DNA from 2 places in the Pediococcus sp. EKM201D genome. Region 2 is predicted to be linked to the other one. Evidence: riboswitches for the same ligand, from Rfam matches in the RefSeq annotation. Region 2 holds a riboswitch; the other holds the start of a gene.
The links. Region 2 has a riboswitch for FMN ahead of HFC68_RS03150 (ECF transporter S component). Riboswitches for the same ligand answer to the same signal wherever they lie in the genome.

Region 1 (12,524 bases), 230 kb from region 2:
TTTTTATCTGCATTCAGATTTAATTTATTTTTAATGCTAACCATAAGTAATTAATATATAATTATGGTTGTACAAAATCGGGTTTAGCTACTTTTCAGTGGGAAGTTGATGTTACTAATTAAGTTATCGGATGTTATAAAAGAGAGGTGTAAGTAATGAATAAATTTTGCCAAAGCTGTGGAAGACCACTTACTACTACAAATGCTGGCACTAAAGCCAACGGTGACTCATCAAATTACTATTGCATTTCATGTTATCAAGATGGAGCTTTCACTGACCCTACCCTTACTATTGATGACATCAAGGCGAAAGGGATTAAAGAAATCAAACAATCAAAAATGAATATATTCAAAAAAATATTTTTATTAATTTGTTATCCATCTCGACTTCAGCGACTAGATCGTTGGCGGGAATCCTAAATTAATTCAGTCATTTTAAAGGTTGACCAAAATTTGTAAGAGCATTTTGCCTACTTTAAATGTGAATAAAAATGATATCATAAATAAAGTTAAGGTCTTATTTCAAATTACAGTTCCCTCACTTAGGTAAGTTTTGATAACAGTTCGATTCTGTTAGAGGGATTCAGAGAATTAATCTCTAAAAAAAACTAGGAGTTGGTTGATTTGCTTAAAGAATTTAAAGAATTTGTTTCACGTGGAAACGTCCTTGATTTAGCTGTCGGTGTTATTATTGGTGGAGCTTTTACTTCCATCGTTAAATCATTAGTTAATTATTTAATTAATCCTTTAATTGGTTTATTTATCGGCGGAATTGATTTTTCAGATTGGGTACTTAAGGTAGCCGGAGCTACTTTCAAGTTTGGTAGTTTTATCAATGCTGTCATTAACTTCTTAATCATTGCATTTGTTGTCTTTATTTTGGTTAAATTAGTCAACAAGTTTCTTCCTAAGAAAGAAGAACAAGAAGACGATGAAGCTGAAGCAATTGAAAATAGTGAAATTTACCTTAAAGAAATTCGCGATGCATTAGTAAATAATCCTGAATTACTTTCCAACTTAAAAAACAAAGAAGATTCAACTAAATAACCTAAAAAACGTTTCTTGAGAGTTTTCTCAAGAAACGTTTTTTTACTAAAGTTATTCAGTTCTTAAAGCAATTGCTGCATCTTTTTTAGCAGCCATTCTAGCTGGAATATGTCCACCTAAAATAGTTAACACAGCACTAACTATGACTAAGAGAATGGCATGAACTGGATTTAATTGAGAGACTCCACTTAAACCAGTCATCTTTTCCAGTACGACATTAATTGGGAAAGTACATAACCAAGCTACCACAATTCCGAAAAGTCCTGACCCAATCCCTAAGATGGCCGTCTCTGCATCAAAGACACGGGTAATATCTTTCTTACGTGCTCCTAGAGCTTTCAATACACCGATTTCTTTAGTTCTTTCAATTACAGACGTGTATGTGATAATTGCAATCATAATCATTGATGTAACTAACGAAATTCCTGTAAAAGCCACCAAGACGTACGTAATGGCATCCATCATTCCACCAGTCAGTTTTGAAATACTACCGGCCATATCCGTATATACAATTTGATCCGCTTTTTTCTTGCCATCATTATATTTATCGAGGTAGTCTAAGACCCGGTCCTTCTTCTTAAAGTTACTTGGATAAATTTGGATAGTACTTGGTGTTTCACTACCACCCAACATCGTTAGCATCTGGTTTTTGGTAGAAGCATCCATTGTTTCACCAGTCATGATATTCTTTTTGCTAGCTGCTTGAGCTTTTACAATATCAGAATCTTTATTATCTTCGTAAACGGATTTGGTTAATTGATCACTGTAGGCGATTCCGTTGGATAATAAGCCATCGCTATTCTTAGATTTCACCCGTAAGATACCGACAACTTTTAGCGTTTTAGTATCTTTAGCATTCGCCATTGATGCATACCTATCACTAGGAACATAGTTACCAGTTGGCAATTTTTTATAGTAAGTATTATTAGTTACCAATTTGGCCGTTTTACCGATCAATTGATTGTAATCAAATTTTTGGTTAGTTTTAGCTGTAATTCCAAAGTTCTTTAAAGCTGAGATGCTAATCTTATTATCGCGATCCGCAATTAAAACAACATCAGTAGCCTTCTTTGGATAACTTCCAGATAAAACGTGATAATTCTTCTTTAAGAAGCTTTGATTTCCATCACGATCAATGGGATAAACTGAGCCACCCACACCTGTAACAGAAGCCATCATTGAACTTGTATCTACTGTCTTAGCATCGGGATCAGCATTACTAAACTTAACCGTTTGCCATTTACCATCTTTTTGGCTAATTAAATTCATTCCGGTACTGTAAGTAACCGCAATATTTTTAGTGTATTTTTTAGGCATTTTCTTGACGTAATCTAGGTACTTCGAATCTATTTTATTTACGTGTTGGGCTTTATCCGATTTACTCAAATCAGCTTCCACATACTTATGTTTGGAGAAGCTACTGTTTTGACTGTCCGTCATTGCTGCACTTGAATCTGAAGCAACGGCCCCAATTGAAACCGGCATAGAAGCCATCGTATCACTTTGGGTTTGGTCAATTTGTTTCTGGAAACCATTTGATAAGGCCAAAACAATCGCAATACTGATAATTCCAATCGAGGAAGCAAAAACCGTCAAGAATGTCCGACCTTTTTTAGTCATAATATTCTTAAAAGAAAGTTTCAAAGCTGTCCAATAACTCATCTTAGTATGTTTAAGCTTAAAGTTGGTCACTTCATCATGCCCATTATAAGGGTTGGAATCTGTTTGGATTTTACCATCAGCAAATTCAATAATTCGGTCAGCATATTGGCGAGCCAATTCTGGATTATGAGTAACCATTACTACCAGACGTTCTTTAGATAGTTCTTTAATTAATTGCATGATTTCATCTGAAGTCTCTGAATCAAGAGCTCCAGTTGGTTCATCAGCAAGCAGAATTTCTGGATCATTGGCAATGGCTCGGGCGATAGCTACTCGTTGCATCTGACCACCCGATAGTTGGTTAGGTCGCTTGTTCATATGCTTCTCTAAACCAACTCGAATTAAAGCATCTTTAGCACGGCGCTTCTTTTCTTCTCCACTCACGCCTGATAAAGTCATCCCCATCTCAACGTTATCAATAATCGAAAGATGACCAATAATATTGTACGATTGGAAAATAAATCCTACAGAATTATTGCGGTAGGCATCCCAATCTGAATCTTTAAAGTCGTCGGTTGATTTTCCTTCAATAACCAAATTACCAGAATCATAGCGATCTAAACCGCCTATCATATTCAGCATAGTGGTCTTACCAGAACCAGAAGGTCCTAAGATTGCTACAAATTCTTGATTACGGAAAGAAACAGAAACGTCATCAAGGGCTTTGGTGGTTGTTTCACCGACCTTATAGTATTTCTTTAGATGTTTTAACTCTAACATATACGCTACTTCCTTTTTCACTTGGTTATGTTAATTATAGACAATAGTTAACAATTGTCAACCATTAATCAAAGTTAAATTAATGTGCTATAATAACGTTATATAAATATTTATAGGAGGTGAACTACCCAATGGATAATAAACCTTACCAATCAGAATGGGATCAGTTACCAGAAAACGTCAAAGTAACCGCGCAATTATTCGGCACACTTGCTCAAACTATTTTTAGCTATTTTAACGATGAAACTATTAAAATATCGCCTTTGAATTTTATGATTTTAATGGATATTTTAGGTAATCCTGGTACCTCCATGTCTGAATTGGCTAAAAGAGTCGGTATTTCTAAACCACAATTAAGTCGGAGCGTTAGCAAATTAGAAGATCTACACATGATCAAAAGGGTCCACAACACGGAAAATCGGCGTAACGTTAATGTTTACCCCGACAAAGAAGGTAGTGATTTAATGGCGCAGCAATTTCTTCGGGTTGCCAATAGATTGGATAAAACCCTTAGTGCCCTTTCTTCAGAAGACCGTGCTCGCCTAGTTCCTTTAATGACGGAATCACTTGAGATTCTATCCAAGGCTGGTATTGTTCAACAATAATTTGTTTACGATTTATGAAAAAAGAGCCTTACAAGTAACTACTTGTAAGGCTCTCTTTAACTTCAATTTAACTTAATTTTTTGCTCAATTTTTGTTACAAGGTCGCTAACCTCACCATTACTATAAGTGACTAAGTTCGTAATTGTCGTTTGATCAATTTTAGGCGAGCTAGTTTGCAACACTTGTTTATTAATTGCAATTAATATTTTAGGATCTGACGCAAACTTTGAAAGTTCTTCAACTTCGCCAGTAACAACATCCACGTCTACAATTCCCACCTTTACGAGCGCCTTTTTTAGTTTATTCACCAACCTCGAATCGAGCATCGCTTCCACTACGGGTCCTGCCCCATTTGACGTCTGTAAAATACCAACCATTCCCGTATTGATAACTACAACTTTTTCAACCATGCTATCCTACCCTACCTCCAATTTTATTAGAAAACAAAATCCCCCAAATCAATTGTAGTTGATTTAGAGGATTTTGCTTCACTTATTTTACTTAGTAGTTGTTTTAAGAACTAAGGATTCTGGTGTAACTAATGCATTACCTTTGAACTTCATCACCCGAACTGCATCCATGTTCGTAACGATGACGATCATTGGTGTCTGCTTACCCGCATTTTTAATTGCGTCTAAGTCAACTTTAGCTACAACGTCACCATGTTTAACCGTTTGTCCATCTTCTACCTTAACATCGAATGGAGCACCATTTAATTCAACAGTGTCGATTCCCATATGAAGAAGGATTTCTAAACCAGCATCTGTCTTGAAACCAATTGCATGTTTAGTAGGGAATACTGATGTAATTGTTCCATCAACTGGAGCAGTAATCGTTCCATCAGTAGGATTAATAGCATATCCGTCACCCAACATCTTTTGAGCAAACGTGTCATCAGGAACTTCCTCAATATCCATGTATTGTCCATTAGCAACACTATAGAACTCTTCCGTAACATCCCGTTTAATACCATCAGCAACCGTTTCTTCTGTTGAAGCTGTTTCATCAGCAGTCTTCACTGAAGAAATTGGGGCCTTAGCATTCTCTAATTTTGCAAGTGCATCTGAAACGAATTGAACTTCAGTACCAATAATAATTTGTAGATTATTCTTATCAATCTTATTCAATCCTGCAGCACCACTGCGTTTGATTGCATTTTCATTAATATTATCTGTATCATTCAATTTAAGACGAAGACGTGTTGTACAGTTGTCCACGACTTGTAAGTTGTCTGAACCGCCTAGAGCAGCGTAGATCTTTTTAGCTTGAACAGTATACTTATCATCTGAATCATTAGTTGCAACTTCTTCAACACCATCGTCCTCAGCTAATTCTTCGCGACCTGGGGTCATCAAATGGAATTTCTTAATCGCAAAATCGAAACCAAAATAGTAAATTACAGCCATTACGAGGCCTTGAACAATTAACCATAATGGTTGGTTAGCGATCGGGTTCTTCAAACTAAGCACATAATCAACTAAACCGGCACTGAATGCAAAACCAGCTGTCCAATGCATAAATGCCGCAAATGCGAGTGAAAGACCAGTAAAGATTGCGTGCAATACGTATAGAGGCCATGCAACAAACATAAATGAGAATTCAAGTGGTTCTGTAACACCGGTGAAGAATGAAGCAAATGCAGCAGCTAACATCAATGATGCTGTAGTTGCTTTGTTTTCAGGACGAGCATTTTTGTAAATAGCGTAAGCTCCGGCTGGAAGTCCAAACATCATGATTGGGAAGAATCCAGCTTGGTACATACCTGTAACACCCTTTGTACCTTGAGAAGCCAAGAATTTACCAATATCATTAATCCCAGCCACGTCAAACCAGAATACGGAATTCAAAGCTTGATGTAAACCAGTTGGGATAAGGAGACGGTTGAAGAAACCGTACAATCCAGCACCAACCCAGCCTAAGTTCAAGATAAACTTAGCAAACGCAACGAGAGCGCCGTAAACTGGTGGCCAAACAAATAGTAACACTACACTGACAAGTAGCATAACAAGGGCAGCCATAATTGGTACTAAACGCTTACCACTAAAGAAGGAAAGAGCCATCGGTAATTTTGTTTCGTGGAATCGATTGTATAATGCTGCAGCAATCAAACCAGCGATAATACCGATAAATACATTTCCAATTTGAGCAAACGAAGCATCAACGGCTGTAGGTTTGATGTTCATTAATGTAGCAACCGATTCAGGCTTTAATACATTGACCGGTAGCTCAAAGGCAACTAACCCAGCGAGGGCAGCAGCCCCAGATTGATCGACAGACATCCCGAGGGCTAAACCAACGGCAAATAATAGCGGTAGTTGACCTAAAACAGCGTTACCACCGGCTTGTAAGAAATGAGCAACTACGTCATTACTGTAAGAAGCCCACCAGTTACCAATACCAACCAACAAAGCGGCGGCAGGCAAAACGGCTACGGGAAGTTGTAAAGAACGACCCATGCGTTGCAAATATGCTTTCATGAATAATACCTCCAAATAGAATATTGAATAAATGCGATAATCCAATTCTATGTTAGTGGAAACGCTATTTCAAGCGTAAATTATTGGTATAATCCGCTTTATAGGGCTTATTTTATAAAAATTAAAATTGGTATATACCTATTATCGGTTTTTGAAAGCGCTATTTTAAGAAAAAACTACATATTTAAATTTACCGTGGTCTAAAGGACTAAAGTTTTTCAAAAAAATATTGGTTTCAACCTCCGTAGACCGCTTTTTTGAACAACCATTAAATCCTTGTATCACTATTCCCTATCTATTGTTTGCTCAATATCAATCATTTCCAGTAGCCCCGTTGCACATTCACTACCCTTATTTCCGGCTTTACCACCCGCTCGATTAAGAGCCTGTTCCATATTTTCTGTCATGAGCACTCCAAACATCACCGGTACTTTTCCTTCTAACGCTATTTGAGCGATTCCACTTGTTACTCCTGAACAAACCGATTCATAATGCGATGTTTCACCTCGAACGACTGCTCCTAAAGTAATTATTCCATCTACATTACCTTTCTGGCTTATTTTTTGAGCTACGCGTGGAATTTCAAACGCTCCAGGTACCCAATAAATATCGATATCTTCCTTGGAAACTCCATTTTGAGCTAAAGTTTGAAAAGCCCCATCCAGTAAACGCTTTGTCACTAAATCATTAAAACGCGCTACTATGATCGCGATTTTAAGTTTACTTCCATTAAAAGTACCTAAATATTCTGTCATTTAATCCATTCCTTTCAATAAATGATGCATTTTTTCTTTTTTAACTTTTAAATAGCTTCGATTTTCGGGGCGTGCTGGGATTTGGATTGTCACTCGCTCCTCTACCTTGATACCCAACGTTTCTAATTGTTTAATCTTGTCAGGATTATTGGTTAGTAAATTAACTTTCGTGATTCCTTTTTTTCTTAGAATTGCAGCAGCTACTCCATAATGCCGTTCGTCAGCTTGAAATCCTAACTTCAGATTAGCTTCAACTGTATCCATCCCTTGCTCTTGAAGTTCATAAGCCTTTAATTTATTAGCAAGACCAATTCCTCTACCCTCTTGACGTAAATACAACAAAGCTCCTCTTCCACGGCTTTGGATTTCCTTTAAGGAACGTTCTAATTGCTCACCACAATCACATCGCTTGGAACCAAAAATATCACCAGTTAAACATTCGGAGTGGATTCGAAGTAACAAGGGTTGAACTTCAGATAGACTTCCTTTAGTTAAAAGTAAAGTTGGTTCCTGCCCAGCCCCCGTATCAAAAGCTTCCATCTCAAATTCCCCATATTTAGTAGGTAAATGGACTTTCGCAACCGATTTAACTATTCCAGCATCTTTCATATAACGATATATTTTAATTTCTTCAATGGTTAATAGTGGCATTTGCATTCCTTCGGCCAAGGATTTAAGGGTGTTTCGACGGGCCATTGTGCCGTCTTTTTTCAAAACTTCCGTAATGTAGGCTACTGGCCGAACTCCAGCTAACTTAGCCAGATCAACTGCCGCTTCAGTATGCCCACCTCTTGCTAGCACCCCACCTTCTTCAGCAATTAGGGGAAAGACATGCCCTGGATGATAAAATTCACTAAATTTAGCTTGGGGATCCGCTAACTTTTGAATGGTTTTAGCGCGGTCAAAAGCTGAAATCCCTGTTTTAGTGGTTTTAGCATCGGTACTGATGGTAAACGCCGTTCCAAAAGCATCTTCCGCATTAGTAACCATTGGTGATAATCCCAATTTTTGAGCTATCTCCGCACTCATCGGTACGCACAACAGTCCTCGAGCATTGGTAACCATCGTATTGACTGCTTTTGGGGTAACATATTCGGCCAACCCCACCATGTCTCCTTCACTTTCACGATTTTCATCGTCCGTTATGATAATGAGGCCGCCATTTTTCAAAGTTTGTAGAGCATTTTCAATTTTTTCGATTATTCTATTTTTCATTATTTACACCACGATTTTCGTTTAAAATGTATTTTCCTAAAATATCAGTTTCAACATTCACAACATCATTAGCCTTTAAATTACCTAGCGTGGTTACTTGTAAGGTATGTGGAATCAAACTAACTTCAAACAGTTGCTTCTCCACCGCTGAAACCGTTAAACTCACTCCATCGATGGTGATCGAGCCCTTTTCGACCACGTAATCTATATAGTCAGGATTAATTTCAAAGGTTAGGACGATTGAATTTTCATTTAACATCCTGTTAACTAATTTGGCCGTTGTATCTACATGTCCCAAAACAAAATGACCATCTAAGCGGTCTGTGGCTAGCAAAGCCGGTTCTAGATTAACCTCCATTCCATCTTTCATATTCGCAAGGCTCGTTCGATGGGTTGTTTCGGGCATTACTTCGACGGTAAATCCTTCGTTTAAAATGCTAGTAATCGTTAAACAAATCCCATTGATGGCAATGCTATCTCCAATTTTGCTATGAATTTGGTGGGTCATCGGTGTGGCAATCATAATTTGCGCGGTTGCTTGATTGCGTTTAATCTGGCTGATAATGCCTTTTGCTTTAATTATTCCAGTAAACATCTATACTCTCCTCAGTCTAAATTTCATATCTGGCCCCAATTCCATTTTTTCAACTAACTGATATGCATTCGATTGATATGGTAATTGAGTAGGGTTAAATATCGCTGGTAACCCCGTCGCTCCGTAAATACGTGGTGCAAGATAGACATTAATTTCATCCACCAGACCGCTTGCTAAAAACTCGGCGTGAATTTGACTCCCACCTTCAACTAAAACACTTTGAATCCCTCGTTTAGCCAGTAGCGTTAGGATTTTATTGGGGGTCCACCGATCAGAAATCACTTCTACGTTATTCGGCCACTGTCGTCGAGTTACGGATGAAGTAAGTAATAAGATTGGATCTGCTGTTTTAAAAAACGCATAATCTTCGACTTTAAGTTGATCTACATCTCTTATCAAAACCATTCGCCAAGGTTGCTGATAAACAGCGATTTGGCGGACTGTTAATTGGGGATGATCAACTTTTAATGTGTTTTCACCAACCAAAATTGCTTGATATTCTGCCCGTAATTGCTGGCTGTCTTGATAGGCTTCTTTACCAGTAATAATGCTGCGTTGGTTGGCCTGCTGGTTAATTTTTCCATCCAAAGTCATGGCATACTTTACATTTACATACGGACGCTGATGCTGATAGAAAAAATTGTATTTAACATTTAATCCTCCAGTTTGGTTTAAAACTTTTATTTCAATTCCAGCATCCCTTAAAATTTGAAGTCCTCGACCCGCGACTAATGGATTCGGATCTTTTTGACCAACTACAACTGCTTTAATACCTACTTCAGCTAACTTTTTAGCACAAGGAGGCGTCTTACCAAAGTGACTGCACGGCTCTAGGCTGACGTACATCGTAGCACCTCTAGCTTGTTTTAGATCATCTAAGTGCTGCAAAGCATCAATTTCAGCATGAGCGGCTCCAAACTGGTGGTGATACCCTTTAGCTAAAACCACGTTGTTCTTAACGATTACCGCTCCCACTAAAGGATTCGTCCACGTTTGATACTTCCCTTTCTCTGCCATTTCGAAAGCTAAATTCATATAATCTTGTTCACTAATCAAAATCACCCCACGAAAAAAGCCCCACACAAAATTTGTGCGGGGCATGATTTTTGATAGCTAAATAAGACTCCATACGAGCATGTACGCCAAAAAGCGTACAAAAGAGTACGAAATTTAAATAACGTTTCTTCTCCCATCCAGACTATACTGTCGGTCCTAGACTCTCACTAGGTCCACCGCTACTCGCGGGTCACGGACTTCAACCCTTGGTTGTTACCGTCGGTCGGGAATTACACCCTGCCCCGAAGAAATCTATTCAGTTTTCGCTCTGTAGTCTACGCTAAGATAATTTATTTTGCAAATCTGAACCTTCACTTTATTCTAACCACTCTATAAAATGTGCTGTATTTCTCAAATATTGAATTTTACCAATTTAAGCTTTATCACTTGAATGAAAGCGTATTCTTTTGCACAATAGAACCATATCTAGAAAAGGAGACTTTTATATGGCATATCATTCAGTAAATCCGTACGACGGACAATTAATTCGCACATTTCCCAATACAACCGACCAAGAAGTCGAAGTTGCTTTGAAGAATGCTGATATTTTTTATCAATTTGCAAAAACTCAACCCATTGAAAAAAGAGCCGAAAAACTTCAAGAGCTAGCCGATGAGTTTAAAAATAACATTGACCATTACGCTCGCCTTATTACAACTAACATGGGAAAGTTGTTTAAGGAATCTCAAGCTGAAGTTCAAAAGACCTCTGATTTTGCAGAATACTATGCTAAAAATGGAGCAGCAGCTTTGGCAGACGTTGAGTATCACGATGCTCCAGGGGTTAAAGCCCACGTCGAGTACCAATCGATTGGAGCAGTCTTTATGATTGAACCTTGGAACTTCCCGTATGCTCAAATTATGCGGGTCTTTGCTCCTAATTTTATTGCGGGAAACCCTGTCTTACTAAAAGACCCTAGTATCATTCCCGAATGTGCTCAAGCCTTCGAGGACGCGACCTTGAAGGTTGGTATTCCAACGGGAGCATTTAAAAATTTATTTATCAATTACGACCAAGTTAGTCAAATCATCAGTGATCATCGGGTTCAAGGTGTTGCTTTAACTGGCTCTGAAGGGGTTGGTAAAAAGATTGCGTCCGAAGCAGGAGCAAATTTAAAAAAATCAACCATGGAATTAGGCGGAACTGATGCCTTTGTTGTCTTGAAAGACGCTGATTTGAAAAAAGCAATTGAAGTTGCTGCTAAAGCTCGTCTTAGCAATGCTGGACAAGTCTGCACGGCTGCTAAACGTTTTATCGTCCAAGAAGATGTTTATGACGCCTTTCTTGAAGGTCTTAGCCAGCAATTTGCAAAACGTCGGTTGGGAGACCCACTAGATCCCGAAACAACTTTGGCGCCACTTTCATCCAAGTCTGCTCAAGAAAAACTAAGAAAACAAGTGGACATGGCCTTAGCCGGTGGTGCTAAACTACTTTGGGGTAACAACACGCCTATTAAAGGCCCTGGTGCCGGCTTTTATCCTCTCATCATTAGTGGTATGAAATCAGATAACCCGATGTATGATCAGGAACTATTTGGTCCAGTTGCTCAAGTTTACAAGGTTAAGGATGAAGAAGAAGCGATTGAAGTTGCTAACGCTTCTCAACACGGACTAGGTGGGACCGTATTTTCCGAAGACTTAGAACAAGCTGAACGAGTAGCTTCGAAGATTGAAACAGGCCAAGTTGCCATTAATCAATTACTAACTTCATATCCTCAGTTCCCATTTGGTGGAGTTAAATTCTCTGGTTACGGACGTGAACTTAGCGATTTAGGTATTCGTGAATTCATTAACGCAAAAACTATTATCGATAGTTAAGTATTTTTGTTGGAAATCCGGTATAATTGTAAGCGGATACAAAAACTAATTTCCAATAAATCTACACATGTTAGCGAGGAATATCTCATGAAAAAAGACTTAGTTATTAGTGCGGGCAGTTCAACTCTGAAATGGAAGTTGTTTTCGATTCCTGATGAAACAGTAATCGCAACTGGATTGATTGACCGAATCAATCTTCCCAACTCCGTTTTTATGGTTAAACGCCCCCATCATGATCCTTATAAAGTAGTAAAACCTTCAATCACCTATGATTTAGCGGTTACCATGCTGCTTTCTTTCCTTAAGGATCATGGACTAGTCAAGCATTTACGTGAGATTACTGGAATTGGACATCGAGTTGTCGCAGGGGGCGAACACTTTAAAGACTCGGTTTTAATCGATGATGAAGTTTTAGCCGAAATCCACAATTTAGCTGAATATGCCCCACTTCATAACCCGGTTCAGGCCCGCTACATTGAAATTTTTAAACAGCTCCTGCCAGATGTTCGTCAAGTGGCGGTTTTCGACACTTCGTTATACGCTGATATGCCGAAAGTTAACTGCCTCTATCCCATC
Region 2 (12,524 bases):
GGAAACACGTTAATGCTTTAGCTGAAGCGATTAATGAAGACGGAGTAGACATTATTGGATATACACCATGGGGCTTGATTTGATTTCAGCAAGTACTGGAGAAATGAAAAAAAGGTACGGTATGGTATATGTTGATTTGGATAACACAGGCAAAGGGACGTTGTCACGCTATAAAAAAGATTCTTTCTATTGGTATCAAAAAGTGATTGAAAGCAATGGGGGCGAGTTGTAATGGTAAAGCTCTTAAGTATTGATGTTGGTGGGACTTTTATCAAATATGGCCTCTACGATTTAGAATTTCAGCATTTAGAAAGTACAGACAAAGTTCTAACTCCAAGAACTAATTTTGAGGATTTTACGAATGTATTATTTAAGATATGTAATCAATTTTGGGAAAAGTATGTAGGTGTAGCACTTAGTGTACCAGGGACTATTGACGCGAAAACTGGCTTAATAATTCAAGGAGGAAGTTTACAATACAATAATCAAATTAATTTGGTAAAGTTGCTAGAAGGAAAATTAAATGTTCCAGTGACAATCGAAAATGACGCTAGATGTGCGCTATTAGCTGAGTTGTGGCGAGGGAAGTTAAAGGAAAGCCAAGATGGGGTCATGCTTACGGTTGGCACTGGAATCGGGGGTGCAATTGCCAAGAAGGGCAAAGTTATATTGGGAAGTCATCGGATAGCCGGTGAATTTTCAGCCCTACTAGATAGTAATGATACAAAAACAGCTACTTTAAAAGGTCGCGAATTGAGCTTCTCTTACTTTGTACAAGAAATCCAGAACCTAAAGAGGAACAACGACTTGGACGGAGTCCAGGTAATGGAGTTAATTAGTGAAGAAGATCCGGAGGTATTAAAATTATTTGATCAATATACTACAACGTTTGCAAGATTGATATATAACTTACAGCTAATTGTTGATCCAGCCAGTTTTATTATTGGAGGTGGTGTAAGCCAGAATGAAATATTTATGAATCAATTTAGAGTGGGAATCGAACGTTTTTATAATTCTTTATCAATACCGATTCCGCGTCCAACGCTTACAGCTAGTGAATTTAGAAGTGATGCAAATTTAATAGGAGCTGTTCGAAGATACCAACTTGGAGAAGAATACATTAACACAATTGTGCTTTAAAAAAATTTGTTTTATGGAAAAACACTTTTATACTAATAAATTTATTGGGGGTTTAATATTTTGGGTAAAAAGGGGAAAATATTATGAAGAAGAAATATACTATTTTTGCAATAAGTATGGCTGTAGCTTTAGTATTAGGTGGAGAAGTGCAATCAATTAATGATAGTGTGGAGGCTCAAGAATTGCAACATACTGTTAAAAATGTGAAACAAACCGAAGATTTTAATCCGACGAAATATGCCAATGAGATAGAGAATTTTGTAAAACAACAAAATCCAGTTAGCATAAAAAGCTTATTTAGTACAATTGCATTAAAAGAAAAAGCTGATTTTGAAAAATATGGAGAGGCAAATGCTGCTCAAGTAAAAATGCTTTGGGGTTCATATGTTTTCTTTGATTTTGGTTTTGTTAAAGATAGTAAAATCATTGAAGCGATTAAAAATAATCCCTCAGTATATGCTAAATTTAAAAAGACTGTAAATATTAATGGTACTGGAGCTTTTCTACCAGGAACGGGAAGTCCTGAATCAATATCTATTAAAAATAATGAGGATGGATCAAATATTGACTCTTATGCATATTATACACCGCATAATCCAGATATAACTAAAAACGCAGATAAAACAGTAGTAATGCATGGTGGATTTCGTGGAGGTTATGAAGCCGGAAATGATACTCCGGAAATAAGAACTTTTTACGATAAAGGTTACAATATTTTATGTGTTGATAATCGAGCTACTAGCTTAAGCGGTGGTGATTATGTAACCTTTGGGCAATACGAATCTGATGATGTACAGGCATGGATTAATCATTACTTGAAAGATAAACCCGATCAAAAAATAGTTCTTTATGGTGGTTCAATGGGAGCATCGACGATGATGTCAGTACTGGCTAAAAATTATTCATCTAATATTAAAGGAATTATTGAAAATTGTGGATTTGCTAATATAAGAAATGAATTAGGTTATGTTTATACTATGGCTGCAATCGGTAAAAATGAACTTAAAGATTTGACAGGAACTGATTTTGCTGAGGACTTTTCGGTAACTCCAATGAATTTACAAAAAATGATGGAAACAATTAACAACTACTATATTAAACCTAAAGCTAATGTCGATATCGATGGAAATTTACCGGCACAAGGAATTACTAATGCTATTATGCCAAAGTTATTTATTCATGGAGAATCTGATTTGGTTGTACCTTTTAAAGACAATGGACAGTATTTAGCCACATTGGGAGATACGAATAATAACTATAAATTTTTTGTTCCGAAAGCGGGACATGGTGAAGCACAAACAATAGACGGTAATGGCTACGATAAAGCTATCAGTGATTACTTAAATTTAATTTTTAAATAAAATGATATTCAGTTAGAGATGTTTGCATCTGAAATAGAAAAGCGCTTCGTAAAAAATTACGAAGCGCTTTTCTTGAACAATGAATAAAAATTAAATCGTATTGAAATGCTTACTTCTATATTCTTTAGGAGTAGTTCCAGTGATTTGTTTAAATACTTTAATAAAATGACTTTGACTGGCAAAGGATAATAGTGCACTAATTTCAAAAAGTTGTTGTTCTGTAAACAATAAGAGATGCTTAGCTTCCTCAATTTTTTTAGTTTGTATATATTGATGAATTGTTAAACCAGTTTCTTTTTTGAATTGTGTAGAAAGATAGGCTTTATTCTTGTTAGTAACAGAAGCTAGGGTGTCTAATGTGACTTTTTCATATAAATGGTCATCAATATGATTAATGATTTTTTTAATTAAAGGTGATTGGCTAATTTTGGTAGCTTCCTCTTGAATTCCGATGAAACTATTTGTGGCAATTTGTACATGTTCTATCCAAGCTTCGAATGAATGAACGGAAGCAAGCCCTTGTATCAAAGTATCTGAAAGACTAAAGGCTTGGTTAATAGGCACGCCTTGTTCAATACTGATTCTAGTAAGTATAGCTGTTAATGCGGCAAACTTTAATTTTAGACTTTCTATTTCGTTAGTAGATAAGTTTTCTTCACGGTTCTCAGCTAATTTTTTTAACAGATATTTGATTTTTTCGGGTTGCTTCTTTTTAATACATTCAATGTAATGAAGTTCCATTTGATAGGCATCTAATGTAGTACCTTTAACACGTCGTTCATACAGATTCTGAACAAATGATGTTGTATCGGAAATTGGATCGTTAGGTACAGAAGCATCATGCCATGTTATATCTGATTGTAATAGAATATCGCCGGTCATGATCGGATAAATTAATTCCAAGAAAGAAATAAAATTGCCCACAGTCTCTTTGGCATAGTGAATATTGGAATAGAAAATCTCCTTACGCATTTTATAAGTAGTCGCAGTTGTACCTGTAATTCCACAGGGACCAAGTAAAAAATGATAAGTTGGACCATTTATATTTTTGATATTGAAAGTAGCAAATAAATAATCAGATTTCTTAAACAAAGTTACTTTAGAGTCTGTTTGATTATTGAATAGTGATGTGGAAATATTCATTTTTGGATAGAGTGGGGTATCCTCTTCATCAAAAATTACCATTGGGATTAAGTACTCTTGATATAAGAGATCCATTACTTTTATCATAGCTGTTAATTGCATAGTGAAGTGTATCCTTTCCAATTATTATAGCTAAACTAATTATACGTTAATTGAATTTAGGAAGATTTTGTCTTAATTATATAATATGGGTTAATTTATGTGATATAAACCTTATTATTTTTATAGTTGTAAATTGAGTAAGGCTACATAATTAGAATTGTATAAAGCGCTTACATGAAAAGCGAAAATATTAATTTTAATAAAGTGAGGAGTTTGTTATGAGTAAATTTCAAGATATATTGAACGCCAAATTATTACCTTTATCAGAAAAATTACAAGGTAATAAAGTATTGGCTGCATTGATGGAAGGTTTTATCCGAACTACACCAATTACATTAGGAATTGCATTTATTACAATTATTGGTAATTTTCCATTCCCTGGTTGGACGCAAATGCTAACTAAGGTTGGTATTTATGACCATGTTCAAGCCATCACCAATGGAGCTACTGGAGTATTTTCTGTTTATGTAGTATATAGCTTAGCTTACGCCTATGCTAAGCAATTAGAAGTTAATGAGCGTAACGCAGCATTGATTTCGTTGGCAAGCTTCTTTATGTTAATGCCTCAAACCATTAGTACAACGGTAATACAACATGGTAAAGCTGTTACTCAAACAATTGGCGCTTTAAAGCTTGATTATCTTGGTGGACAAGGTATTTTTATTGGGATGATAGTAGCATTAATAATCACACGTTTATATGCTTTCTTATCAAGCAAAAAATTGATTGTTAAACTACCAGATAGCGTTCCAGCAATGGTTACTGAATCGCTAGCACCAGTATTTGTAGTCACAATTATTTTTGTATTAATTTTTGGTTTGCGCGTATTATTTGGATTAACAGCATCAGGATCAATTTTTAAATTTTTTGTAGACGTGGTTGCAGCACCGTTGGATTCTTTAGCAACAAGTCCAATCTCAATTATTATAATTATGGAGTTATTATCTGTGCTTTGGTTCTTTGGTATTCATAATGCGGTTTTACAAGGGCCAGTAAGTGTTATTACTATGACAATGATTGTTAGCAATATTACTGCTTATCAACACGGAAAACCATTACCATATTTAGTTCCTAGTGTTGTGTATGCTGGTATTGCTGCAAGTGGTTTTATGGGAGCGATTGTTTTTACTATGATTAGAGGTAAATCAGCTAAATTTAGAGAATTAGGTAAACTTTCCTTTATTCCATCCTTATTTAATATTACTGAGCCAATTATGTTTGGGGTTCCAATTATGTTAAATCCAATGTTTTTCATTCCACAATGTATTACGCCAATAATTACAGGATTTTTAAGTTGGGGATTAGTTACAACAATTTTACCAGTTTCATTAAATCCAACAATTAGTTTGATGCCTTGGACAACACCAGTGTTTGCTAAATTGCCATTAGAAGGTGGAATTAATCTGACTATTATTATGTTGATTTGTATGGTAATCAGTTTCTTCATTTGGGTTCCATTCTTTAAAGTTGCTGATAATCATGAATATGAAATAGAACAAGCTAATGCTGAAAAATAGAAAATTAGTTTAGAAATAAGCAAGGAGAATGGATATGGAAGGCTATATTACAACTGAAAACTATCGCGCATCTACCAAAATGAGTAATAGTAAACCTGAAAATTTGGATTGTTTGAAGATACCTCGCAATAGTACAGGAGCTTTCCAATTATTATTTCATGACGGGAAGACCAATCAAATTGTATTAAACCAGCAATTTGTATTACCGAATAATCTAAATGTTAATACGTATCGAGTGGACATTGAAAGTGATTTAAAAGTATCAGCTCACCTCGTAGACTATTATCAGGATGAACAAGGTGTTTATTATGCGGATAAAATTTTAGAGGAGAAGGAAAAAACTTACACTGGGGATCGAATGGCACCAATCTATGTTGAAATTCCTATTGATCAGGAACAGAAACCAGACAAATATAAAGTTAAAATAAGATTGATGTTTGCTCCATTAATTGGTTCTGAAAAATGTATTTTGGAAAAAGAATTAATAGTTAGGGTTTTAGATTATACTTTACCTCAGAAAATCACCAAGGATTTTAATCTGAATATCTGGCAGCAACCTTCTAATTTAGCTCGAACTTTCGGCGTAGAACCTTGGGGTCAGAAGCATAGACAACTAATTAAAGAAATGGCACAGAGTTTATCAAATTTAGGACAAAAGGCTGTTACGGTGATTGGTTCTGAGATTCCTTGGAAAGGGTGGTTTAGTTATATAGTTAAAGATTACCCAGCTAATTTATTTGAATACTCGATGATTCAGATTCATAAAAATAAAAAAGGAAATATCGAATGTGATTTTACGCAACTAGATCAATACTTAGATATTATGATGTCGGCCGGAATCAATCAAGAAATTGATTTATTTGGATGGTTAGGGGTATGGCAAGCACCATTTTTCCCTGATGTTAAAGGACTAGACTATCCTGAGCCAATCATTCTTCGATATTTAGATGATGAATGTCAAGAATTTGCTTATCTAAATACAAAAGAACAGTTAGAACAATATTTTAAACAAGTTGTCACGCATCTAAAAGAAATTGGAGTATGGACCAAGACATATATTGTCGCAGATGAACCAAAAGTTAATGCTCTAGATGTTTTTAAAAAGTCAATTAAAGAATTGAAGAAGATTATTCCTGACGCAAAGCTTAAAGTTACTTTTGATAAAGAAAAAGCATTAGAAGCGTTATCTTCGGATATAGATTATTTAGTTACATCTTTTAATTGTACATGTCAGCATCCAGAATTAAATAGCAATCAATTTTATGTTTGTAATTATCCAGATAAACCAAATACTTTCTTGAGTAGTGATTTACTAGAAACACGACTTTTACCAATTTTAGCTTATTGGACTAGGACAGATGGATTGTTACGGTGGGCCTATAATTGTTGGCCTGAAAATGCGATAACAGACATAAGGTACAATACCAATAATTTGCCGACTGGCGATTTATGTTTAGTATATCCAAGTACATCGGGACATTTACTACCTTCACTAAGGTTAAAACAATTATATCGAGGAATTGAAGACTTTTCTTTATTAAAGAAAGCGGAACAAATAAATTATGAAAAAACGCAAGAGTTAGTGGTAGAATTATTGCACGAAGAAGATCCAAAAAAATGGATGCAAGACAGCCATTTAAGTCGATTAGATTTATTCAGAACAACCGATGAACAGTTTAAAAAGTTTCGTCAAGCTTTGTTAAAAATAATTGAATAACAAAAAACACGTTGAACTTCAAAAGTTCAGCGTGTTTTTATTAGTTGTAATTATTTCTTAGCTTCTTCAATCATCTTCTGCATCATTTGAGCTTGATATTGAGCAGCATATTGTTTAGAAGCTTTAGCCGTTGTATCAGCCATTAGTTTCTTTTGATCACTAGCACTCATTGTAGGATTCTTCTTAAGTGCTGCAGCCATTGTTGACTTCACAGTAGCTGTGACCTTAGCTTTAACATACTTTTCAGCATCAGCTTTCATTTGAGCTTGATTCTTTTTAACGTTCTTTTGAAGCTTAGCGGCTTGTTCTGTTGATAAGGTAATCCAATTATTAGGAACGTAGAAAGTATTAACACGTTTTGAAACTTCACGGTTATTACCGGCAATTCCAAACCAGAACTTGTAAGTGTTGTTCTTATAAGTCCAACGGGTTGTAGATTTAACTAAACGAGCCGTACTCTTTTTAGTTGTTTTAACCTTGTTAGTAGTTTTATCAGTTTCAGTATGACTAGGTTTCTTTTGAGAAGTAGTCTTATTGTAGATATAAACTCGATCTTTATCAGCGGTACCGATACTCTTATAGAGTAACATGCTCATTTGTTTAGAAGGTGAGACTGAGTAGATTTCTTGGGTAGTTGTTTCAGTAATTTTATGCATCCCAAAATGTTCACGATCATTCATTACCATCAAAGCAACCGAAGCGATTACGACGATTGCAGAAATAGCAGAACAAATAACACGGACAGCTGTTTTAGAGATAAGTGTCATCGAAAGGAACGTTGCGATGACTGCGATAATTAAAAGAAAGATAATCATTATTTATTACCTCCTGCTTGAGGTTGTACTTTGGCAGTGCTGCCTGCTTTACGACTTACAAAGAATGCGATGATTAAACCAAGGGCACTAAAGCCAATAGCAATCCAGAATGTCGCATGGTAACCAGCAACGGTTGCGTCAAATGCTTGATCTTTGTAAGCGAGTGGTTGGGCTGAGAGAAGATGCTTACCAGGCATTTGGTTCTTGGTAACGTTGGTCAAGACACTAACCAAGATGGCTGTTCCAACAGAACTGGCTACTTGACGAAGAGTGTTATTAACCGCAGTACCATGACCCATCTTTTCAAATGGAAGAGAGTTCATACCAGCAGTTGTTACAGGCATCATTGCCATCGCAATTCCGGCCATTCGAACAGCATACAAGACAATGATATAAATCATTGGTGTAGTCTTAGTAATGAAAGCAAATGGAAGCGTTCCGGCAGTTAAGAGGAACATTCCAGTGATTGCTAGACGACGGGCACCAATTTTATCAAATAGGCGACCAGTAATAGGGCTTAGGAATCCCATCATTAAAGCACCCGGCAATAGTGTTAAACCTGAATGGAAAGCTGATTCGCCACGCACGGTTTGAATATAAAGTGGAAGTACCATTTCAGCCCCCACCATGGCAATCATTGAAACTGAACTTAAAGTAGCAGAAATTGAAAATTCTGGAATCTTTAGTACACGTAAATCAAGGAATGGTTTTTCTAATCTCAATTGGCGGATACCAAATAAAATAACAAAGATAACACCAACGATTAATGTAGTAATAACTACTGCGTCACCCCAGCCTTTGTCTCCAACTTCGGAGAAACCAAAGAGTAAACTACCAAATCCAATTGTAGATAAAGCAGCTGAAATCCAATCTAGCTTCTTCTTGTCGGTTTCCAAAACGTCTTTCATAAATAATAGACCAGCGATTAGAACGATAAATACGATTGGAATAATCATTCCGAATAGGGTTCTCCAGTGATAGTTATCAATAATCCATCCAGAAAGAGTAGGACCAATTGCTGGAGCTACCCCAATAACTAATCCGGCAAGACCCATGGCTGAACCACGTTGGTTAGCTGGGAAAATTGTCAACATTAGAGTTTGGAGGAGTGGCATGGTAACACCAACTCCGAGAGCCTGGATTAAACGTCCGGCAAGTAAAACTTGGAACGTAGGAGCTGTGTAACATAGAATGGTTCCAATTAGGAAAACAGCCATAGCAGATAAATAAAGTCGTTTAGAAGGAACACGACTTGTTAACCAGGCACTAATGGGAATCATGATACCGTTAACCATCAAAAATCCAGTTGTCAACCATTGAACAGTAGAAGTACTGATATCAAAAGCATCCATTAATGTAGGAAATGCGGTGGTTAAAATTGTTTGGTTCAAAACGCTACAAAAAGTACCTATTAATAGCACAAGGATCAATAAGGATCTCTTATAGGGTTTACCATGTGCGTCAATTGCTTGTGGCATAAGCTTACAACCTCTTTTCAAAAACTTTTCTTTAATACTATAAGTTATCATAACATCTTTGTCAACTTGTTTGACAAAGATGTTAGAGAAGTTATAATTAGTTTAAAAGATGCAACAAGATATACAGCATTAATGAGGAGGAGCAAACATGGAAAACCCCGCGGGTCGCCTAGCAGTGGTAAAGAAAATAATTGATAGCGAAGCTATGTTACTTAGTATCGGTGATGTGGCCAATGCTGTCGATGTATCAACTAGACAATTACGTTATTGGGAGAAAAAAGGTTATATTGAGTCTAAAATTTCAAAAACAGGTCAACGAAAATATACCTATTTTACGATGATTCAAGCTGGTAATATTGCTAGCTATATTGAAGATGGTTTTACTTTAGCCAAAGCAGCTGAAAAAGCGCAAAGTAACGGACGCATTATGAAAGCGTTACGTCACTTTCTTAAAGAACGTTTTAGTGGTGGTCGTGAGATTCCTAATGGCTATGAATTTGACTTAGGTGAAATTAAGGGTTTACCAAAAGATCAACGTTTGTTTATCGAAGTGCTAGAAGATGGGGAAAGTTTTTTTCAAGTTAAAAAAGAAAGTACAAATGATTGACGAATAAGCTATTTGTACTATATATTTATTAATGAAATACTTACAAAAAAATAACGGTTCATCTTCAAGGGGCAGGGTGCGATTCCCGACCGGTGGTAAAGTCCATGAGCTGTCATTCGTGATGGCTGATTCGGTGAAATTCCGAAACCGATAGTTAAAGTCTAGATAAAGGAAGATTGAATTTATTTGCGCAGACTAACGTAATAATAAAACAGTCTAAACACCAATGCCCCAGTTGCATTGGTGTTTTTTGTGTAAATAAACCAAGAAGGTGCTCCTAAATCCAAGGAGGCAGTATGATGAGTGTTTCTAAAGTTAATAAAATGGTTGTAGTCGCTATGCTAGCAGCTATCTCGTTTGTTTTGATTTTCATTGATTTTCCAATTTTACCCGGATTTTCGTTCCTAAAGATTGATTTCGCGGATGTCCCAGTTTTAATTGGGACGGTATTATTTGGGCCAGTCTGGGGGATGGTGACAGCTGGTTTAGCCGGACTGATGGATATAATCCTTCGAGATAGTAATCCAGCAGGTGCATTGGGTGCATTTGCTAACTGGTTGGCAGCTTTGTCATATATCTTACCGATTTACTACGCAATTAAAGCGGTTCAAGGTAGCACGCATAAAAAAGAAGTGGGGGCCTTGATTAAGGGGGTCTTAATCGGTTCGGTTTTGATGACGGTATTTATGAGTGTGATAAATTTATTCATTCTATTGCCCTTATATATGAAGTTAGCAAGTTTCCAAATTAATGTTTCGACCTTAAATATGGTTCTTTATGGTGTGGTACCTTTTAATTTGTTAAAAGGGATTATCGTTGGAATTGCAATTGGATTGGTATATTTTAGATTAATTCCGATTATCAGAAGAGCTTCAAATTAAAATGGTATAATATAACCTCATTAGTTTAGTGGGGTGAAATTTAATGCACATCGAAGCTCAAAGATTAACACGTATGGCATTGCTATTAGCTATAGTCATTGTTTTGGGATTAATTCCAGCGATTCCGATTGGTATAATTCCAGTACCGTTGACAGTTCAAAACATTGGGATTCTATTAATTGGGTTATTGTTATCGCCGTTTGAAGCATTTTTAACAACGGGAGTATTTTTATTGTTGGCGTTAATAGGACTACCCATTTTGACTGGACTTCGAGGTGGGATGGCCGTTTTTATCGGACCGACTGGAGGATATCTCCTAGGATATTGGATTGGGGCCGTTTTATTAGCTTGGTGGTCGAAGAAGCATCGCCATGAATGGTTCTTGCTATTTGCAAAAATTGCGATTGTAGCTGTCTTAATTATCGATTTGTTTGGTAGCATGGGCTTTGCTGTTAATATGCACATTCCACTAATCAGAGCTGTAGCACTCAATAGCCTTTTAATCCCAGGAGATATACTTAAAGCAATCCTGGTAGCAACGATTGCATACAAACTTAAATAACACATAAAAGCTAGAAATTATTTAGTACCGCTGGAGACAGCGGTATTTCTAATTTTTAGCTTTTTTTAAACTTTTTTAAAATAAGTGTCGAAAATGCTGTATTGATGGGAACACTTCTTAAAAACTATATGAACTTTATGTGATAAATATGAATTTTTTTAGCCCGTTATATTACAGGAGTTTTACAAAGAACGAAAAAAATGGCATACTTTTACGTAACGCAATTAGATTTTTATAAATTCACTATCAAATTAGTGAAAATTAGCAGGGGGGATTGTGATGCTGAATTTTTTTAAAGATTTATGGCAACATGATTCAGTAAAATTTATTACGCGAACTGTTTTTTACTTTGCAGTTTTAGTCGTCTTGTTGTACTTGTACGATTACAGCGGAATGACTGGCGGAACATTTATCTATAACGAATTTTAAACGGGGGATTTAATTAATTATGGGGAAAGTAATTAACGTGATTGAGCAAATTGATTCAATCGCAGTTAAACATCCAGATTGGATTGCTTATGATTATCTAGGTACTAAGAACACATATGGAGAATTAAAAGCTTATTCAGATAGCTTAGCTGCATATATTTTAACGCAAGGGTTGGAAGAAGATGCGCCAATTATGGTTTATGGTGCTCAAACCTTTGATATGATTGCAGCTTTTTTAGGGGTTGTAAAAAGTGGACACGCTTATGTCCCAATTGATCGCCACTCACCAGCAGAACGATTAACAATGATTAATGAAATTGCTAATCCTGGGATGTGTATCGCGGTTGAAGATTTGCCTGTAAATTTGGGTGATCTACCAGTTCTAGAAGGACAAGAATTAAACGATGTTTTTAATGCAAATAAAAATGTAACACCTAATAGTTTCGTCACTAAAGATGATAATTATTATATTATTTTCACGTCTGGGACAACTGGTAAGCCTAAGGGAGTACAAATCAGTCACAATAATCTTTTAAGTTTTGTGAATTGGGAAATTGGCAATCTAGGTTTACCTGAACGTCCAGTGACGTTATCACAGCCACCTTACTCATTTGACCTATCCGTAATGGATTTATATCCCACATTAGTTATGGGTGGAACAATCAAAGCGGTGCCCAAGCAAGTTACGGATGATTTCAAAAAATTATTTGAAATATTACCCACTTTGGGCTTAAATGTGTGGGTTTCAACACCATCCTTCATGGATATCTGT

Region 1: linked by a shared signal. The riboswitch ahead of ribD (bifunctional diaminohydroxyphosphoribosylaminopyrimidine deaminase/5-amino-6-(5-phosphoribosylamino)uracil reductase RibD) and the one ahead of HFC68_RS03150 (ECF transporter S component) in region 2 are both predicted to bind FMN.

What each region holds. Positions count from the first base shown of each region.
Region 1 covers NZ_JAALFK010000002.1:282,621-295,144, forward strand. The annotation lists gene HFC68_RS04215 (zinc ribbon domain-containing protein) at 156-419, shown strand; gene mscL (large-conductance mechanosensitive channel protein MscL) at 624-1,046, shown strand; gene HFC68_RS04225 (ATP-binding cassette domain-containing protein) at 1,098-3,428, opposite strand; gene HFC68_RS04230 (MarR family winged helix-turn-helix transcriptional regulator) at 3,560-4,033, shown strand; gene HFC68_RS04235 (hypothetical protein) at 4,096-4,443, opposite strand; gene nagE (N-acetylglucosamine-specific PTS transporter subunit IIBC) at 4,531-6,510, opposite strand; gene ribH (6,7-dimethyl-8-ribityllumazine synthase) at 6,795-7,265, opposite strand; gene HFC68_RS04250 (bifunctional 3,4-dihydroxy-2-butanone-4-phosphate synthase/GTP cyclohydrolase II) at 7,266-8,480, opposite strand; gene HFC68_RS04255 (riboflavin synthase) at 8,470-9,075, opposite strand; gene ribD (bifunctional diaminohydroxyphosphoribosylaminopyrimidine deaminase/5-amino-6-(5-phosphoribosylamino)uracil reductase RibD) at 9,076-10,137, opposite strand; FMN riboswitch at 10,253-10,385, opposite strand; gene HFC68_RS04265 (NAD-dependent succinate-semialdehyde dehydrogenase) at 10,578-11,948, shown strand; gene HFC68_RS04270 (acetate/propionate family kinase) at 12,036-12,524, shown strand, end outside.
Region 2 covers NZ_JAALFK010000002.1:51,796-64,319, reverse strand. The annotation lists partial or broken gene HFC68_RS03195 (family 1 glycosylhydrolase) at 1-232, shown strand, start outside; gene HFC68_RS03190 (ROK family protein) at 232-1,140, shown strand; gene HFC68_RS03185 (alpha/beta hydrolase) at 1,224-2,501, shown strand; gene HFC68_RS03180 (AraC family transcriptional regulator) at 2,592-3,746, opposite strand; gene HFC68_RS03175 (PTS sugar transporter subunit IIC) at 3,965-5,263, shown strand; gene HFC68_RS03170 (DUF4091 domain-containing protein) at 5,298-6,980, shown strand; gene HFC68_RS03165 (DUF4811 domain-containing protein) at 7,031-7,795, opposite strand; gene HFC68_RS03160 (MDR family MFS transporter) at 7,795-9,273, opposite strand; gene HFC68_RS03155 (MerR family transcriptional regulator) at 9,422-9,880, shown strand; FMN riboswitch at 9,937-10,061, shown strand; gene HFC68_RS03150 (ECF transporter S component) at 10,180-10,761, shown strand; gene HFC68_RS03145 (biotin transporter BioY) at 10,805-11,323, shown strand; gene HFC68_RS03140 (teichoic acid D-Ala incorporation-associated protein DltX) at 11,603-11,752, shown strand; gene dltA (D-alanine--poly(phosphoribitol) ligase subunit DltA) at 11,772-12,524, shown strand, end outside.